One region of the Syntrophomonas erecta subsp. sporosyntropha genome, then DNA from elsewhere that is predicted to be linked to it. Evidence: riboswitches for the same ligand, from Rfam matches in the RefSeq annotation. Region 1 holds a riboswitch; each other region holds the start of a gene.

The links. A riboswitch is a leader RNA that binds a small molecule or an ion and turns the genes downstream of it on or off. The one in region 1 is predicted to bind cyclic di-AMP.
Region 2: linked by a shared signal. The riboswitch ahead of kamA (lysine 2,3-aminomutase) and the one ahead of ACZ5Q0_RS11255 (quaternary amine ABC transporter ATP-binding protein) in region 1 are both predicted to bind cyclic di-AMP.
Region 3: linked by a shared signal. The riboswitch ahead of eam (glutamate 2,3-aminomutase) and the one ahead of ACZ5Q0_RS11255 (quaternary amine ABC transporter ATP-binding protein) in region 1 are both predicted to bind cyclic di-AMP.
Region 4: linked by a shared signal. The riboswitch ahead of ACZ5Q0_RS10230 (ABC transporter permease) and the one ahead of ACZ5Q0_RS11255 (quaternary amine ABC transporter ATP-binding protein) in region 1 are both predicted to bind cyclic di-AMP.

The regions. Positions count from the first base shown of each region.
Region 1 covers NZ_AP042459.1:2,295,891-2,300,486, reverse strand. Annotated here, with positions in the region: gene ACZ5Q0_RS11265 (glycine betaine ABC transporter substrate-binding protein) at 1-13, opposite strand, end outside; gene ACZ5Q0_RS11260 (ABC transporter permease) at 33-896, opposite strand; gene ACZ5Q0_RS11255 (quaternary amine ABC transporter ATP-binding protein) at 889-2,025, opposite strand; cyclic di-AMP (ydaO/yuaA leader) riboswitch at 2,261-2,395, opposite strand; gene ACZ5Q0_RS11250 (hypothetical protein) at 2,763-2,921, opposite strand; gene ACZ5Q0_RS11245 (hypothetical protein) at 2,905-4,596, opposite strand, start outside.
Region 2 covers NZ_AP042459.1:930,194-934,789, reverse strand. Annotated here, with positions in the region: gene ACZ5Q0_RS04350 (ABC transporter permease) at 1-484, opposite strand, end outside; cyclic di-AMP (ydaO/yuaA leader) riboswitch at 1,320-1,454, shown strand; gene kamA (lysine 2,3-aminomutase) at 1,744-2,928, shown strand; gene ablB (putative beta-lysine N-acetyltransferase) at 2,929-3,780, shown strand; gene ACZ5Q0_RS04335 (GNAT family N-acetyltransferase) at 4,228-4,596, shown strand, end outside.
Region 3 covers NZ_AP042459.1:2,500,805-2,505,400, forward strand. Annotated here, with positions in the region: gene guaB (IMP dehydrogenase) at 11-1,462, shown strand; gene ACZ5Q0_RS12230 (MgtC/SapB family protein) at 1,463-1,891, shown strand; cyclic di-AMP (ydaO/yuaA leader) riboswitch at 1,935-2,065, shown strand; gene eam (glutamate 2,3-aminomutase) at 2,153-3,379, shown strand; gene ACZ5Q0_RS12240 (small, acid-soluble spore protein, alpha/beta type) at 3,711-3,896, opposite strand; gene ACZ5Q0_RS12245 (radical SAM protein) at 4,040-4,596, shown strand, end outside.
Region 4 covers NZ_AP042459.1:2,100,714-2,105,309, forward strand. Annotated here, with positions in the region: gene ACZ5Q0_RS10225 (cofactor-independent phosphoglycerate mutase) at 1-531, opposite strand, end outside; cyclic di-AMP (ydaO/yuaA leader) riboswitch at 984-1,143, shown strand; gene ACZ5Q0_RS10230 (ABC transporter permease) at 1,205-1,849, shown strand; gene ACZ5Q0_RS10235 (betaine/proline/choline family ABC transporter ATP-binding protein) at 1,867-2,982, shown strand; gene ACZ5Q0_RS10240 (ABC transporter permease) at 2,972-3,694, shown strand; gene ACZ5Q0_RS10245 (glycine betaine ABC transporter substrate-binding protein) at 3,717-4,596, shown strand, end outside.

The DNA of each region.
Region 1 (4,596 bases):
TTTTTTTGATCATTCTTAAAATCCCGTCCTTTCTATTTATTACGTCCTAAATTTTGGGTAATACGATCTAATATAATCGCTATAATGACAATGGCGACTCCTGCTTCAAAACCTACCCCCATTTGTAATGTCTGAATTGCTTTCCACACAACACCTCCCAAACCTTTAGCTCCGATCATAGCAGCAATAACTACCATGGATAGAGCCAGCATAATACACTGGTTTATTCCTGCCAGAATAGTAGGCTTGGCCAAAGGTAACTCAATTTTAAATAACATCTGCATAAAAGTAGAACCAAAAGATTTGCCCAATTCTACTAATTCTTCCGGTACCTGCTTGATACCTAAATCGGTTAACCTGATAACGGGTGGCATAGCAAATATAATGGTAGTAATAATAGCAGGAACAACTCCTAACCCGAAAAACGGAATGGCCGGCAGCAGGTAAACAAAAGCCGGCAGGGTCTGCATAAAATCTAACACCGGCATGATAATCCGATGAGCAGTCTCATTTTTAGCTCCTAGAATACCCAGGGGTACACCAATGATAATACAAAGAAAAACTGCTACAATGACTAAGGCCAGCGTTTGCATAGTCACATCCCACAAACCAATATTTAAGATAAAAAGCATACCTACTATGGTAAATACGGCGATTTTTTTCTCCGCCAGCCACCAGGCCAGAATCGTCAATATGATGATAATAACTTCCGGCGGAAGGCTAATCATCATATCCTGCAAATTAACAATATGGGTACGTAAAAATTCGGCGATAGCTTGAGTAGTATCAGAACAATGCAAGGTAAGATAATCTATGGCCTGGTCAGTCCATTCCCTTAAGGGAATGCGGGGAATTCCTTCTATATATAGAAAACTGGTGCCCAAAATATTATTCATTATTTCCACCTCTTTCCCCGGCCAGACCAGCTATTACTGACCCTCGTACCAGGACACCCCTTAAAATCTTATTCTCATCCACTACCGCAACTGGTACTTTAGTATGGGCCACTACTTCCATCAGATCGGAAAGTAGAGTATCCGGTGAGGCTAGAGGTATATCATTCTGAATTATATTACCTAACTGTTTTTCACCTTTTTCGGCAATAGCCAGCGCCTCATCAGCCTGGATATAGCCCAGGAGTTTTCCTATTCGATCAGTCACAAATACCATGGAAATACCATGCTTTTCCATTAAATGGAGAGCCGTCCGGGGCCCATCTTTGGGATAAACGATAGAACGAGGTTTAACCATAACTGAACCAGCTGTAAGAGCTTTGCTGCGGTTAACATTTTCCACAAAACGGGCTACATATTCAGTGGCCGGAGACAATAGAATATCCTCCGGCTGTCCCATTTGCACCATGTGCCCATCTTTCATCAGGGCAATTCTATCCCCTATTTTTAAGGCTTCATCCAGATCGTGGGTAATAAAAACGATAGTTTTATGGAGTTTACCCTGAATTTCCAGCAGTTCATCCTGCATTTCCTGGCGGATTAAAGGATCCAGGGCACTAAAAGGCTCGTCCATCAACAGAATATCGGGATCGGTAGCTAGAGCCCGGGCTATGCCTACCCTTTGTTGCATACCTCCACTTAAGTTTTGGGGATAATAATCTTCCCAGCCTTTTAAGCCTACCATTTCAATAGCCTGTAGAGCCCCAGCATACCGTTTTTCCCGGGGCACCCCCTGAACTTCTAACCCATAGGCCACATTATTTAGAATAGAACGATTAGGTAAAAGGGCAAAACGCTGAAATACCATAGCCATCTTTTTACGGCGAATATTTACCAGATCTGCTGATGACATACGGGTAATATCTTCTCCATCAATAATGATTTGACCATCAGTAGCCTTTATTAAACAATTAATACAACGCAACAGGGTTGATTTGCCACTCCCGGAAAGACCCATAATCACAAAGCTTTCACCTTCGTTGACTGTAAGGTCTATATTACGGATACCAACTACCTGTCTGGTGCGTTGGCGAATTTCGTCACTAGGAACCCCTTTTTTTACTAATTCCAACGCTTTTCCCGGATTATTTCCGTAAATCTTGGTAAGATTATTTACTCGAATTTTCTCTATACGGCATCATTCCTTTTTATTAAAAAATATAAAACGTCATAAAAATATACGAGTGCTAACTATCACCGTATTAAAGCAGTGCCAGGTTTAAGTGTTTTAAAAATTATGGGAAATAGGATGCCTTCAAAGATAGGTATAACCTAGTTAGAAGTGATTTAAAGACACCAGTTATCCCATTCTCCCCTATGACTGCTTGCGAAGTTAGCTGACGGGTTTGGGCTAGGAAGCCCTACCATAAATGGATTCACCCCAATAACAGATGGTTCCCCCGCTCCTGAACCGGGTGTTCAGGATTCAGCATAAGAGAATGGCTATCCGGCCTTAATAAAGTTGTAGAATATACTATTAATTTATGACTACTTAAATATTATAGGCATATATTGCAAAAGGTTTCAAAAACAAAGAGAAGAGTTGTAAACAAAAGAGGCAGCTTTTCCTTAAAAATCGGACCATTAGCTGGTCTATGAGGCAAATTCCTAAGACACCCTTGGTTAGAGGGTATGAAAACCTGCTGCAAAGCACCAACGAAATGATTAAATAATTCTCTATCCGGGGCACCTTAAGGTCCAAAAGACTGGTACTTAAAGTGAGGTTTACTTACATCATCTTAAGCCGGGATAATACTGGATAAAAAACCGGGGTTAATAAAATACCATGTTTCTTACCCCGGCTGGTTATTAGCCTGTCAGCCACCTGACTAACCGATCACTGCAACCACCCGGATTAGCCACTAAAAAAATTATTATTAGTGCAGTAATTATTCCTAACAGGCTGTTTTTTATTTTCAGGCGGGTAATTCTCCGTTCTTCTAACTTACCTTTAGGCCCCGTTTTCATCGGCTGCCTCCCCTTGATCAGGACTGTCTAGTAGTCTTTCTGTTAAATTAAAAATACGCTTATGCCATTGCAACATCAATATCAAAAGAGGTACTACCAAATAAATACTAGTCGTTGAAGCTGCTACAATACCCGAGTCATTAACGGCTAGAGCCACCAATGCTCCAGTAATAATCCCTCCAAATCCCTTAACAATATAAGGTCTCTCCTGGCGCAACTGTGCCATAGCACCTACCGGTCTATATACCAGTAAGGCTAAAACTAATAATATTACTATAAAAACCCAGCTCCAGATCGTATAGCGGATCAGTTTTAAATTCATGGCCAGTTTGCGCATAATAATAATCAATCCCTGGGTCCATCCCCCGGAGGCAATTTGATTAGCTGCCCTGCCAATATGGGTCTGCAGTTCTACCGATCGGGTCATATCATAAAAAGCTACACTGGCCAATATCAATACCGCAACTCCCAGAGCAGCCAGAACTGTACGCGGACGCATTCTAACTTCTCCTAATAGGAGAAAAGTAACTAAAAAAGCAAAGGGACCCGCCAGCATACCTCCCGAATTAGCCCCCAGGTAAGGAGAGGCGATTAAATAAGACTCGAAGGCGAAAAGCAAAGCAACTAGTAACAGGCCGCTACGCCCTTTAAACCTTTCATAAAAAATTGCTGCAGTAGCGATGGTACTCCCCAGCAGGATACCCATATATTCATTTCCAATTCCATAATAACGGGCACCAGCCATAGGATCATACCCAAGTACCGAACTTTGAATCATACTAGTCCCAGTAAGAAGATCAAAACTTAGCAGCACCACGGTGCCCAAACTGAGCGCAAAAAATGACGTGAAAGCATTGCCCTGAAACAAACGCATTAATGCCCAGCTTATAAAAATGGTGGCTGCTATGGCTACCAGCATATACATCCAGTCAGGGCCGGCCGGTAATTTCCCCAGTGGCAATAGAACTAGAGGAAAAGCTACCAAAGCTACAATTGCCATCTCTACAAATCGACTAATTTCCTTTAACCAGAATATAGATGCCAGTGCTAAGAGAATTATAATGATTTGTAATACTACATACCCCTTAATGAGAGGAACTCGTAAGCGATTTACTGTACTGGTAAGGCTGCACAAATCCTGGGCGGCCTGCAAGTTATTTCCATCAGCCGGGGTGGTAATAAAGGGACGACCAATCATTGTACCCGTCTGATCATTTAATCCAAAGTATTTTAAAACTGTGGGAGCAATATCTGTATTGGCTACCACATAATCCCGGCGAGTCGCTGAAGAGGTTAGAAACCCCCTTTCTATACCTTCTCCATAGGCAATTACCGGAGTAAAAAGATTTTTATTTCCTATCTGCTCCCGGGCTGGTGATAAACTTACCACCAGCAGATTATCCCGGGTTGGATTCATATTTTTTTCAATTTGATGCACAAAATTATCTATTAAACTAAGCCGCTTTTGTTTTTCCTGCTCAGCAATCATTGGAAAAACGGTATTAGCTTCCACATCTAGCCGGGCTAAATCGGAAAGATCGACTACAAATAAATCAGCCTGATCATTATAAATATCTATCTGTTGGAGAAGATGGTTATAATTAGTTTCCCGGCTCAGAAAACTGGTAGGATTATTTAAAATCGTATCAGGACCAACATCTCCCAGAGGTACCTG
Region 2 (4,596 bases), 1.4 Mb from region 1:
TCAAAGTAGTCAGGGCTACAAAAAACAAAGACACACAAGTTACGATAGCCACCAGGGTCAGCCATTGGCTAAATGGGGGCATGGGAAGCTGCCATCGATATTGCGATATTCCGGAAATCTGGGCCCAGAAATAGGCGGCAATTAATTCTACTACCAGCAGGGGGACAATCATCAGTACATAAGCCCAAAATTTGCCCAGAAGCAAGGAGCGTCGGGGCAAAGGCTTAGAAAGAATTAGCTCCAGAGTACCCTTCTCCTTTTCCCCCACTACCGCATCCATGGCAGCAAAGATACCGATCATAGGGCAGAGTACGGCAAACAGTTCAAAAAAAGGATCCAGAACATTAGTAGAATTAGCCGTAGGACCGACTTCTGTATAGAGAGCCATCAGGATGCCGCCAAAAATAAACATCAATAAAAATAACGCTTTATAGTTACGTAGATTCTCCCGCAGTTCCCACTGCATTACCGCCAATATTTTCATTAGCAACCCCCCGTTTCCTGTATTGTGATAACATTTTTGGTTTATTGTTTAAATGATTTTGCAATAAATTAAACCCTGCCGAACATAGACTTCGGTAAACATTTAAGTTAAACCTTCTATTTTCGCTATAATCTAGGGGACAAGGGGACAAGTTTGCTGTCCCATCCCTAAAAAACCGAAACTGTGGTCTTACGAAATTCATCCTTTCATAATCTGCCCCGCAATTATTGCCGACTGTTTATGCTAATTCTGGGTATTTTCTTTAGTACCGCGTTCTGGTGTTGTTAACACTTTAATAGTCAATAATTGGGGACAAGTATATGGGACAGCAAACCTGTCCCCCTGTCCCCCCCTGTCCCCTTGTCCCCCTAACTTGACTTAAATTAACGTTTAGGTGATAATATTACAAGAACATTCCATTTTATGTAAAACCCTGCTGATACTGAACTTATCACTTTAAAATGTGATGTGATTACTACGTTATGGAAAGCTAAAAAGGAGCTCAATGTAAAGGACGATTAGATACTTTTCAGACAACCATTTACACCGAAAATCCGGTTAATTAACTTTATAAAACTGCCAGTGGCGGTATTATTTACTTTTCCGTAGTTTCCGGCATGTGGCTGAGCTTCTGAAGATGCTTGCAGTGGTATATTCAAGGTTATAAGACAGGTTAAAATGGATTTTGCCTATTTTGCCTTATAATAGGGAAGTATGTTCAGGTTTTTATACGACCAACTCAATAGAATATCTTTATTTGCAAAAGGAATAAGGCTTTTTATTGAGTTATACGTGGGACGACTTTGTTTAGGAATATTCCCGGTAAGTTAAAACAATTATATAAACGCTGAATCGCAAAAGCGAGCGGGAGAACCAACCTTTGGGGTGAATCCTGTTTAACACAGGTAGGGTTTAGTCTTTTTCGACCCGAATCCGTCAGCTAATTCCGTAAGCGTTGAGAAGAAAGAGCAGTTAATGCCACAGCTGTTGCTCTGTGGCATTTATTTATTCAGAATTCTTTTAACCATTTATATTTAGCAACTATCTTCCATATCTAATCAATGGTAGTCATTAAGATTTATGAATTCTTACCCAACTGCAATTTCGCCAACTTTTCCCCTCTGTATTGTGTTTTCATATGCATTATTAGGTTTTCTTCTTGCCGGGGACAGAAAGGAGACAAGATGAACACATCCTGTAGAGTGCCAAACTATTGTGCTGATATCAACCTGGCTGACTGGAATGACTGGAAGTGGCAAATGGCTAATCGTATTTCTACGGTAGCGGAACTTGAGCAAGTGATAAATCTAAGCCGGGAGGAAAAAGAAAATCTCCGTAAGGGCCTGAAAACCTTAAGAATGGCTATAACACCTTATTATGCCAATCTCATGGCTAAAAATGATCCAAAATGTCCGATACGCAAGCAGGCAGTGCCTAGCAGCAAGGAAACAAACATAAATCCAAACGAGACTAGGGATCCCCTGCATGAAGAAATTGACTCACCGGTAAAAGGACTTACTCATAGGTATCTAGATCGGGTATTGCTTTTGGTCACGGACCAATGCTCTATGTATTGTCGTCATTGCACCAGAAGACGATTTGCTGGCCAAACTGATCGGGCTTTACCAATAGAAGACATTAATAATGCCATTAACTACATCAAAGAACATCCAGAAATCAGAGATGTACTAATCTCTGGAGGTGATCCTTTCTGTTTGCCAGACAAAAGGATTGAATATATACTTAGAAATTTGAGAGCCGTAAAACATATTGAGATTATACGTATTGGTACTCGCACGCCGGTAGTTATGCCCCAGAGGATAACAGATGAACTATGCGCTATGCTTAAAAAGTATCAACCTCTGTGGATTAACACTCATTTTAATCACCCTAAAGAAATTACTCTCGAGTCTGAACGGGCCTGCAGTAAACTGGTAGATGCCGGAATTCCCCTAGGCAATCAAGCAGTTCTTTTAAAAAATGTGAATGATTGTCCATATGTTATAAAAAAACTAGTGCAAAGTTTGGTACGGATTAGGGTTAGACCTTACTATCTATACCAATGCGATCTTTCCGAAGGTATTGAACATTTTAGAACTTCTATAGCAAAAGGAATAGAGATTATCGAAATGCTGCGGGGTCATACTTCAGGACTGGCAGTTCCCACCTTTGTAGTTGATGCACCTGGTGGGGGCGGTAAAATACCGGTTGGTCCCCAGTATTTAATATCGAGATCACCGAGGAAAACCATTTTACGTAATTATGAGGGAATTATTTGCACCTACAGTGAACCAGAGGATCAAAGCCATGAATGTACACAATGCGGTATATGTGCTGAATACAAAAAATTTGAATGTCAGGGCCTGGAAAAGCTTTACCTGGATGAAAAAACCCGGCTGATACCTCAAGGCAATATTCGCATTGGCAGGAGGGCAAGTTATTAAATGAGAACAGTTATTTACAAAGATAAAGATTTTTATAAGGATATTGACGGGACATTGCTATTCTTAGATGTAATAAACAGTAGGGTTAAAATATTAAACCACCAATATCTTAAAAGCAGTCATTTAATATATGCCAAACAGCTGGCCATTGCCAATAATATGGGAAAAATAATCTCATTTGCTCCTCAGGAATGTTATGATCTGTTTCAGGAGGCGGGGTTTAAAGTAGAGGGAAGAATCGAAGGATTTTTTAAAGGAACCTTGGCATTGTGCTATTCTTACTTTATTGATAGTCATCGAATGTTTTCCTCCAACGGTGATGACGAAAAAAGCTTTATTCAGTGCAGTCAGGACCATTTTCCCGGTCAGGATCTACTAGCTAAGTTTCCTTATCTGCTAAGGGATGCAAGTTATAAAGATATTCCTCAGATGATCAAGCTATTTAAATCAGTTTTTGCCACCTATCCTTCCCCGGTGTTTAATGGGAATTATATTTTCGATAATATACAGAAAAATAAAGTTCGTTATAAAGTAGCTCTTCATGATGGCAAGGTCATAGGTATTGCTTCAGCGGAAATGGACCATGACAATTTAAATGCCGAAATAACAGATTGTGTAACCTTACCTTTGTATAGGGGTCAGGGTATATTAACGGCTATAATTCAAGAACTGGAAGAGTATCTGCAAGACCACGGGTTCATATGTTTGTACAGTCTGGCCCGTACTAAACATCCCGCAGTGAACAAAGCTTTTTATCGGCAGGGATATACTTTTTCCGGCCGAATGGTAAACAACTGTGATATTTGCGGTTCCCTGGAAGATATGAATATCTGGGTAAAACTGATAGTGTAGGTGTTTAATTAGTTCTGTTAGGAGGCCCAATTAACTGGAAATGATTTTTCCCCGCCAGCCAGGTGTAGATAAGAACACTTCGGCTGGTGGGTTTTTTTTAGTCTGTCGCCGGTTTGGCCCGGCTGCCTTCTTATAGTTCTTGGTTGCCGTATTTTGGTTTATTAGTGAAATGGTTTTACAAGATCATTCCTAATCAATCAAATATGGAACAAAACGAAGTGTATTCTTTGAACTAAAGAGTGGACCAAAATATTTACATTATTTCGGGGGATTAAAAATTCCGGAATCTAAAGCAAAAAGAGTATAATATAGAAAAAGTGTTTAAGGAGACCACCCGATATTAAAAATGTATAATTTAGGGTAAAAAGGGTAAGCGGGCCCTTTTCCTGTTATTTACAGAGGTAATGGTGAAAAAACGGGTTGGGAATTCCCGGTGGAGGGGGAGAAATGGAAGCAGCGGGATATAGGATAGAAAAAGCCCAGGCAATGGATAGGGGGGCGATGTTGGATCTGTGGAGATCCATCCCTGGCCTGGGGGTAGGGCCAGGTGATGAGGATGAGTCGCTCAGGATCTTTATGGAGAAAAACCCTTCCACTTGCCTGGTATTAAGAGATCAGGCTGGTTTGATTGGCACAGTGCTAGGCGGTTTTGACGGGCGCCGGGGTTATATATACCATTTGGCAGTACACCCGGACCATCAGGGTCGAGGGTATGGCAAGGCACTGATTAACCAGGTCACCTGTGAATTAAAGGCTTTAGGGGCCAAAAAAATGCACCTCTTTGTTTATGGTGACAATCATACTGCTATAGCATTT
Region 3 (4,596 bases), 200 kb from region 1:
CCAGGCGAAGATGAATAAAATTTACAAGGAAGGTCTCACCTTTGACGATGTATTACTTATACCGGGCAGGTCGGAGATTCTTCCCAGTCAAGTAGATGTTTCTACCCGATTGACCAGGAACCTGCGGTTGGAAGTACCAATCATAAGTGCCGGAATGGATACGGTTACCGAAACCCGTATGGCAATAGCCCTGGCACGTGAAGGTGGACTTGGCATTATACACAAAAACATGTCCATCGAGGAACAGGCGAAAATGGTTGATCGGGTGAAAAGATCGGAACATGGTGTAATTACTGATCCCTTCTATTTGTCTCCTGATGACATGATCCAGGATGCCCTGGATATAATGGAACATTACCGTATTTCCGGAGTACCAATAACCGAGGGGCGTAAACTGGTAGGTATTATTACTAACCGTGATATTCGCTTTGAGACGGATTTTAACCAGCCTATACGCAATGTAATGACTAGTGAAGGACTGGTAACTGCTCCAGTTGATACTACCCTTGATCAAGCTATGGATATCCTGCGCCAATACAAAATCGAAAAACTACCCCTGGTAGATGATTATTTTAACTTAATGGGCCTTATTACCATAAAGGATATTGAAAAGAATATTAAATACCCTCATGCTGCTAAAGATCATAGGGGGCGTCTACTGGTGGGGGCAGCCGTAGGAGTAACTAAAGACACCTTTGAAAGAGTGGAAGCATTGAAAAAGGCTGGTGTGGATGTTGTTGTGGTTGATACAGCCCATGGCCATTCAGTAGGTGTCATTAATATGGTCAAGGACATCAAAAGGAAATTCCCGGAACTGGATTTAATCGCTGGTAATGTAGCTACTGGCGAGGCCACTGAAGAACTTATCCAGGCGGGTGTAGATGCTGTTAAAGTGGGGATTGGTCCTGGGTCCATATGTACTACCCGGGTAGTAGCAGGGATTGGTGTACCCCAGATTACAGCCGTTATGGACTGTGCAGGGGTAGCAGCTAAATATAATATTCCTATCATAGCCGATGGGGGTATAAAACATTCGGGTGACATTGCTAAGGCTATTGCTGCCGGAGCTGATGTTGTCATGTTGGGTAACTTACTGGCGGGTACGGAAGAAAGTCCTGGAGAAGTAGTTATTCTTCAGGGACGCAGCTACAAGGTATACCGGGGTATGGGGTCATTAGGTGCCATGGTGGAAGGTAGCAGTGATCGGTATTTCCAGGAGGATGCAAAAAAGCTGGTGCCTGAGGGTATTGAAGGAAGAGTACCTTATAAAGGCTATGTATCGGAAACCATATTCCAGCTCATCGGCGGACTAAGGGCGGGGATGGGATATTGTGGTGTGGCTAACATTGAGGGAATGAAAACCAAATCTAAATTTATACGTATTACTAATGCCGGTCTGACCGAAAGCCACCCCCATGATGTGTTTATTACTAAGGAGGCCCCTAATTATAGGGTGGTATAAATGTTATATGATTATTCCGGGCGGTTACTTATAGCAGGACTGGTAGGGTTGGTTATAGGAATGTTTAATAGTGACTCCAGAACTATCAGGCTCTTTACGGTTACCTGCCTGGGAGCAACTCTGGTTACCATAGTTTCTACGGAATTTTATAAAATGTATATAGGTCCGTGGTTTAGTGATCCTGGTAGGTTAGCAGCCCAGGTAATTTCGGCCCTGGGGTTTATTGGAACGGGATTAATCTGGGTTACTGAAGATCGGCGAGTAGAGGGTATGCCAGCTGCCACTTCCCTGTGGCTTACTTCTATAATGGGGATTTTAATTGGTGCAGGCCTAAAAAATGCTTCAGTAGCTGCTGCTTTTGGGGTGGTGTTAATCTACTGGATATTAAACGTTATAAATAAATGGCATAAAACGGGAAAGAACGATTGAAATGGTAAACGATTATTCGGTATAATATGGCTAGAACATTATTTATGTTCTGACGCTTAATCTGTAAATCCACAGAGCGGGGGACCCAAATTTGGGGTGAGTCAGGTTTACCTGAGGGGCTACCCTTGGCCCTAACCCGACAGCTAACTTCGTAAGCGTACTAAGGGAGGGTGATTTTATAATTGTACACATATGTATGCCAAAAAACCCTCCATTTTTATCATATAAAAAGGAGGGTTTTTTTTGACCAGGGAAGAGAGCATGAATCGTGATTTATCATTACAAAGGGCGGCTGAACTGAAACAACAGATTACTGATTATCTGGAGATTGAACCAGCATTGGAAACCGGTTTTCGCATGGCTGAACGTACCCGTAAAAACAAAGCCAGGATACTAGATTATTTTGGAGGAAATGAGGAAGATTGGGATAGCTGGATCTGGCAAATGAAGCATCGCATTTGTGATGTAGGGGTTTTAGGAAATTTTATTCCTTTAAGCAGGCAGGAAAAAATTGAATTACAGGAACTGTCAGCTCAGTTTCGCTGGGCGGTTTCTCCATATTATTTAAGTTTAATTGATTTTGCAAATTACCGGCAATCTCCCATATATAAACAAGCCGTACCAGATATTTGCGAAGCCCAGGATCAATCCGGTAATCCAGATCCTATGGGTGAGACTGTAACTAATCCGGCCCCCCGTGTTACCCGTCGCTACCCGGATCGATTGATTATTAATGTCACCAACCAGTGTGCTATGTATTGCCGTCATTGCCAGCGGAGGAGGAATTTCGGGGAACATGATGAGCATATTACTCGTCGGGAATTAGCCGAAGCTCTGGATTATGTACGTAAAAACCGGGAAATAAGGGATGTGCTTATTACTGGTGGTGATACCCTGATGCTTAGTAATACAATGTTGGAGTGGATTTTAACTGAACTGGATTCTATGGATCATGTGGAAATTAAGCGTATTGGTACTCGTGTTCTGGCAACCCTGCCCCAGCGGATAACACCGGAACTGTGTGCTATATTGGAAAAACATCCGCCTATTTATATTAATACTCAGTTTAATGCCCCTCAGGAGATAACCCCTGAAGCCAAAAAAGCTTGTGATAAATTAATTAAAGCTGGAGTAGTGCTGGGCAATCAGGCAGTTCTTTTAAAAGGTATTAATGATTCTGCTCATATTATGAAAAAACTTAATCAGGAATTGTTAAAGATTCGAGTTAAACCTTATTATATATTTCATGCTAAACAAGTGCAGGGAACTTCGCATTTTATTACCCGGGTAGAAACAGGGATAGACATCATGAGGCAACTACGGGGCTATACTTCGGGTATGGCAGTTCCAACTTACATTATCAATGCACCGGGTGGACTAGGCAAAACTCCTATATTACCGGAATATTTAATTTCTTTAGATAATAGCGAAATTACTCTACGTACCTGGGAAGGAAAAATATTAAAATATCCTGACCTGGAGTTATAATAATTTTAATATCATATCGGTACTGTATAGTTGGGCGCAATAAAATAAGGGGTAATTACCCCTTATTTTCACTTTCCAGCTGACGCAGGTCTCTTAACAGTTTTTCCAGAGGTACCCGGTGAGCGCGAGCTCCCTGCTCGACGGTTTCAAATCTAAGCCCCATTCAGCCCACACAGGCAATTCCGTATTTCTGAAAAACCTGGTGTGCACCAGGGATCGCCAGAGCATCTTCTAAAGGAGTACTTCCGGTTATCATTTGACCACCTCCTGTCGGCTGCCAGGTAAATATAAATATGTTCGGGGGAAAAACCCCCGAATGGTGCAAGTGTTTTTAACGCATCTGGTTATTTTGGGCAAGACTTCTTTCTGCCATTTCTATGGCTTTGGCTACAATATTCCCGCAATCACGGGAACTAACGCCACCCCAACCTTCCCGGGCGACGGTGTCATAGACTCCCAGCTCACGGGCAATTTCGTATTTTAATTCTTCGGACATAATGCCTTGTTTTCTTGCCATCAAAATTACCTCCTTCTTTACTTGCACCTATTATAGTTTGATAATAACCGGAGAAAATATGGCTAGATTAAATTCGATATTATGTAAATGGTTTCACTTACTTGTTGTTTTTGTATAAAATAGATAAAAAGGAGGATGGAAACATGCGATATGAGGGGAATATATTTCGACCACCTAGCGAAGCTAGAAGTTATATCCTGCAGTGTACAATCGGCTGCACACATAATAGATGCACATTTTGTGCCATGTATAAGGACAAGAAATTTAGTATTCGTCCCCTGGAGGACATAAAGACTGATATCGCCATGGCACGCCGCTATTATGGCGATGTGGAAAAGGTTTTTCTTGCCGATGGGGATGCCATTGCTATGGAGACTGATGATTTACTGGAAATTATTAAAGAACTATATAAAGCTTTTCCCAGTTTAAATCATGTGGGTATTTACGCCAGTCCTGATGTAGTTCTGAAAAAGGAAATGTCTGAACTGACGGCTCTTAAGGAGGCTGGATTAACTATTGCTTATCTAGGGGTGGAAACCGGTGATCCTGAACTGCTTAAGGATATCCGTAAAGGGGTTACCTACGACCAAATGGTGGAAGCAGGACGAAGACTTCGTCAGGCAGGTATCCTTTTGTCGGTGACTATTTTACTGGGACTAGCCGGCAGAACTCCCCGAGCACGGGAGCATGCTGTTAATAC
Region 4 (4,596 bases), 200 kb from region 1:
ACCAATAGAGCGGCCACTAATATCATGGGGTGGGGTTAACGACATATTTCTTTCGGCACCATCTTTCCACACCAACAGGTGACGATAACTAATACCAGGGTGAAAATGGAAATCCTGGTTGCCTAGCTCATCCTGCAAAGTCTTAATTAATAGTGATGATTCATTAGAAGGTATTTCCCCAGCACTATAATCAACCATCGTGCGGTTAGCATAGACTGGTGTTTCGGACAAGGTAACCAGGTTGCAGCGTAATGCCAGATCATGGGGGGACAAATTTACCCCCATACTGACCGCTTCCAAAGGAGAACGGCCTGTATAATAAATAGCAGGGTCATAACCCATTACACTAAGGTTAGCAACATCACTTCCTGGTGCCAGGTTTCGGGGTATGGTTCTTACCATACCGATAGTTGATCGAGGGGCCAGTCCATCTATATGGGGGGTATGGGCATATTGCAGCGGTGTCTTATGGTTAAGTTCAGGAATGGGCTCATCTGCCATTCCATCGGCTAGTATTACAATGTATTTCACGCGCCATTTCATCTCCTGTTTGCATTTTTCACCAGTATAGCACATGATGCCTCCGGGGAGTTGTTTGGTTTTAAGATGGGCCGGTTATTTTTAGATCTAGTACTAAAGTGGCGACAGTTAAAAACTACTAAGCATTTTCTCTATAGCAGACAGGTGGCCTGCATAGTATTAGAAATTGGTAGTAAAGTGATGTTTATAACCAAGCCTGCTGAAATAAGCAAACTACAGTTGGTATTAAAAAAGCCGGCTGAGGTTCGGAAACTGCCAGGAAGTAAATGGGAAACAGGGCTTTTTCGCCGTATTTTATTACATAAGCTTCTATATCACCATAGAATGTTAGAACACCCTATTTTTACCTTTTACCCTCCTGGCTACAAGGTTTTACCGCTTAAATGGGCCCTGGTTTGCTTTCGACAAGCTTGCAGATAATCTGTTATCATTTATATTATGGAACCAGAACAACGCTGAATTCTTTCCATGATCCAGTCATTTCCATGACTTTGGTCATGAAGAAGCGGGGAAACCGTATATTGGGGTGAAACCACCTGGTGGTAGGGTTACCTTACGACCCGAACCCGTCAGCTAACCTCGTAAGCGTAGCAAGGATGTAAATTACCGATATACATCTCGCTTATGCACTTCTGTTTCCCAATTCTAGGATGGTGTTATTTACATGTTCATATATGGTACGTTTGCCAATAGCTTTGCAGGCTATGTTATTGCTAATGGTGATAAAATTCTGCAGCTTAGCTGGGAACATTGTCTTTTAGTAATAGTAGCAGTTTTTATTGCAGTTGCTATAGGGATAGTATTGGGCCTATTAATAAGCTACTATAAATTTTTGGCCCGGATCGTCCTTTATGTGTGCCAGGTTATAATGACTATTCCTAGCCTGGCCTTATTTGGATTACTTTTGCCTTTCTTTGGTATAGGTTTTAAAACGGGTGTTTTAACCCTTATCCTCTATTGCCTCCTACCAGTAGTAAGAAATACTCATACCGGTATTGTCGAAATTGATCCAGCCATAATAGAAGCCGCCCATGGAATGGGTATGAACGAATTGAATATTATACGCCGCATCAAGTTGCCATTAGCTTGGCCAATTATTATGGCCGGCATAAGAACTGCAGTGGTTATGATAGTGGGAATCGCAGCTATTGCCTCAGTGGTAGGAGCTGGGGGCCTGGGAGAGTTTATATTCCGGGGCATTTCTCAATGGAATATAAATGCTGTCCTGGTAGGAGCAGTTTGCGTTTCCCTTTTAGCAGTTGTATTAGATCAATTATTAAAATGGGTAGAAACTAGATCGCAAATCTAGGGAAGGAGGTATTAATAATGATACGTCTGCAAGGAGTTACTAAAAAGTACAAAAACCAGGATATACCGGCAGTAAGTAACTTAGATCTGCATATTACCCGGGGCGAAACTTGTGTTTTAGTAGGTTCTTCCGGATGTGGGAAGACCACTACTATGAAAATGATTAACCGTCTGGTCAATCCAACCCATGGATCTATTTACATTAATGGACAGGATAACCAGCAGATAGATCCGGTGAAGTTGCGTCAAAATATTGGTTATGTTATCCAGGAAATTGGTCTATTTCCCCACATGACTATCGCTGATAATGTAGCAACAGTTCCTCGGGAAAAGAAATGGCCGGAAAGAAAGATTCAAAACCGGGTTGATGACTTGCTCCACCTGGTTGGATTAGATCCGGCTGAATATAGAGATCGCAAACCAGCCAGCCTTAGTGGAGGGCAGAGACAAAGAGTGGGGGTAGCCCGTGCTTTAGCTGCTGATCCTGCTATTCTACTGATGGACGAACCTTTCGGCGCAGTTGACCCCATAACTCGGACCCATCTGCAAAACCAGTTTTTAAAACTACAGGAAAAATTAAAGAAAACCGTGGTTTTTGTAACTCATGACATAGATGAGGCCATTAAGATGGGAGATACTATTGCGGTTATGCGGGCTGGTCATTTAGTTCAGCACGACAGTCCGGATAAAATATTAAGTGAACCGAAAGATGATTTTGTCTCCGCTTTAATTGGTGGTAATCGTACTATAAAGCGTCTGAACCTGATTAAAATCCGGGAAGTAATAAAAAATCAGCCGGTTCACCCCCTAAAGGTAAATAGTTCAATGGATACTGCTAAAGATATTCTGATTAGAGCACAATTCCCGGCTGTGCCTGTAGTAGATGATGGTGGTAGATTAGTAGGTATAGTTACAAAAAATATCCTGGCCGGTTTAAAAAAGCGGGCTAGAGTTGCAGATGTTATGGAACCAGGTGGGTGTGTAATAGATGCAGAGGCTACATTGGGTGATGCCCTGGCGACTATGCTTAATTACGGGGAACGCTATGTGATAATTGTCGATGACAACTACTCCCCCTGTGGGCTGATAACTTTCTCCTGTTTACTGGAGTTGATGAAAGACGATGCGGCTTAAAAGAATAATCAGCGATTGGGGACCGGTGGTACTTTTCACAGTTATGGGTATTTTTACTACCATATATTTTGTTAATCACCCGGGAGGGGGAATGGCAGCTCGTATCATTACGTATGATCAGATTTTCTTACTGACCAAACAGCATATTGTCATGGTATTAGTCTCTTCTATAGCTGCTATAGTGACCGCAGTTCCTTTAGGAATCATGCTAACCAGACCAAAATTCCAGGGCATAGGTGCCGTTATTGAAAATGTGGTTAATGTTGGTCAAACAGTTCCCAGTATAGCAATTCTAGCCTTATTCTTCGCCATTTTAGGTCTGGGATTTAATACGGCCGTTTTTGCTCTATGGCTTTATTCTTTACTGCCGATTTTGCGGAATACTTATGCGGGAATTAAAGGTGTTCCACGGGGAGTTGTGGAAGCTGCCCGGGGGATGGGGATGCCTTCTGTCCGTAGACTGACCCGGATTGAGTTACCCCTGGCTGCACCTGTTATTTTAGCAGGGGTTAGAACTGCGGTAGTAGTCAATGTGGGTACTGCTGCCTTAGCTACTTATGTAGGAGCAGGAGGATATGGGGATTTAATTGTCACAGGAATCATGGTACAAAGGCTGCCGCTTCTTTTAACTGGTTGTATTCTAAGTGCGCTTTTAGCCATAATATGCGATCATATTCTGGCCATATTGGAAAAACGGACTGCCGAATACTAATAAATATAGGGAGGGATTTATTTTGCTAAATAATAAGTTCATAAAGATATTTACTATAACTGTTTTGCTTAGTATTATGTCAGTGTTTGTCATGGGCTGCGGCGGAGGTCAGACTATTGATCAAAAGGGGGATGCCCAGGCTATTGATAAGTGGGTGTTAGCTACCAACCACGAATTTTCTGTACGTCCGGATGGATATCCCGAGCTTAAAAAAGTATATGATTTCAAGTTTGACGATGTGCAAGTTATGGATCTGGGGGTAACCTATGGTGCATTACAAAATGATAAAGTGCCAGTTGCTCTGGGATTTGCTACTGATGGTCGCATTGCTGCTTTTGGTCTTGTAAATCTAAAAGACGATAAATCTTTCTTCCCGGTTTATAATCCTGCTCCTGTAATCAGACAGGAAGTGCTGGAAAGCCATCCCGAACTAAAAGAGATCTTAGCTCCGATAAGTAAAAAACTGGATACAGCCACTATGACTGATTTAAACAAGCAAGTTGATGTTGATGATAAGAAACCGGAAGCAGTAGCCCGGGAATGGCTTCTTAAAGAAGGGCTTATTGAGGAAAAGAACCCTCCGGCTGATAAAGGTACCATTAGGGTAGGATCGAAAGAGTTTACCGAACAGCTCCTATTAGGTGCAATTACTATTAAAGTGCTGGAAAATGAAGGTTTTAAGGTGGAAGACCATACCGGCCTGAATGGTAGTCTAGTAGTGAGAACGGCTCTGGAAGAAAATGAAATAGACCTTTATTGGGAGTATACCGGTACAGCCTGGCTAACCTATATGGGCAATGAGGAGGCTATTACCGATCCAGAGGAATGTTACCAAAAGGTTAAACAAGCCGATGCCAAAAAGGGCCTGGTATGGCTGGATTATGCACCATTTGATAACACTT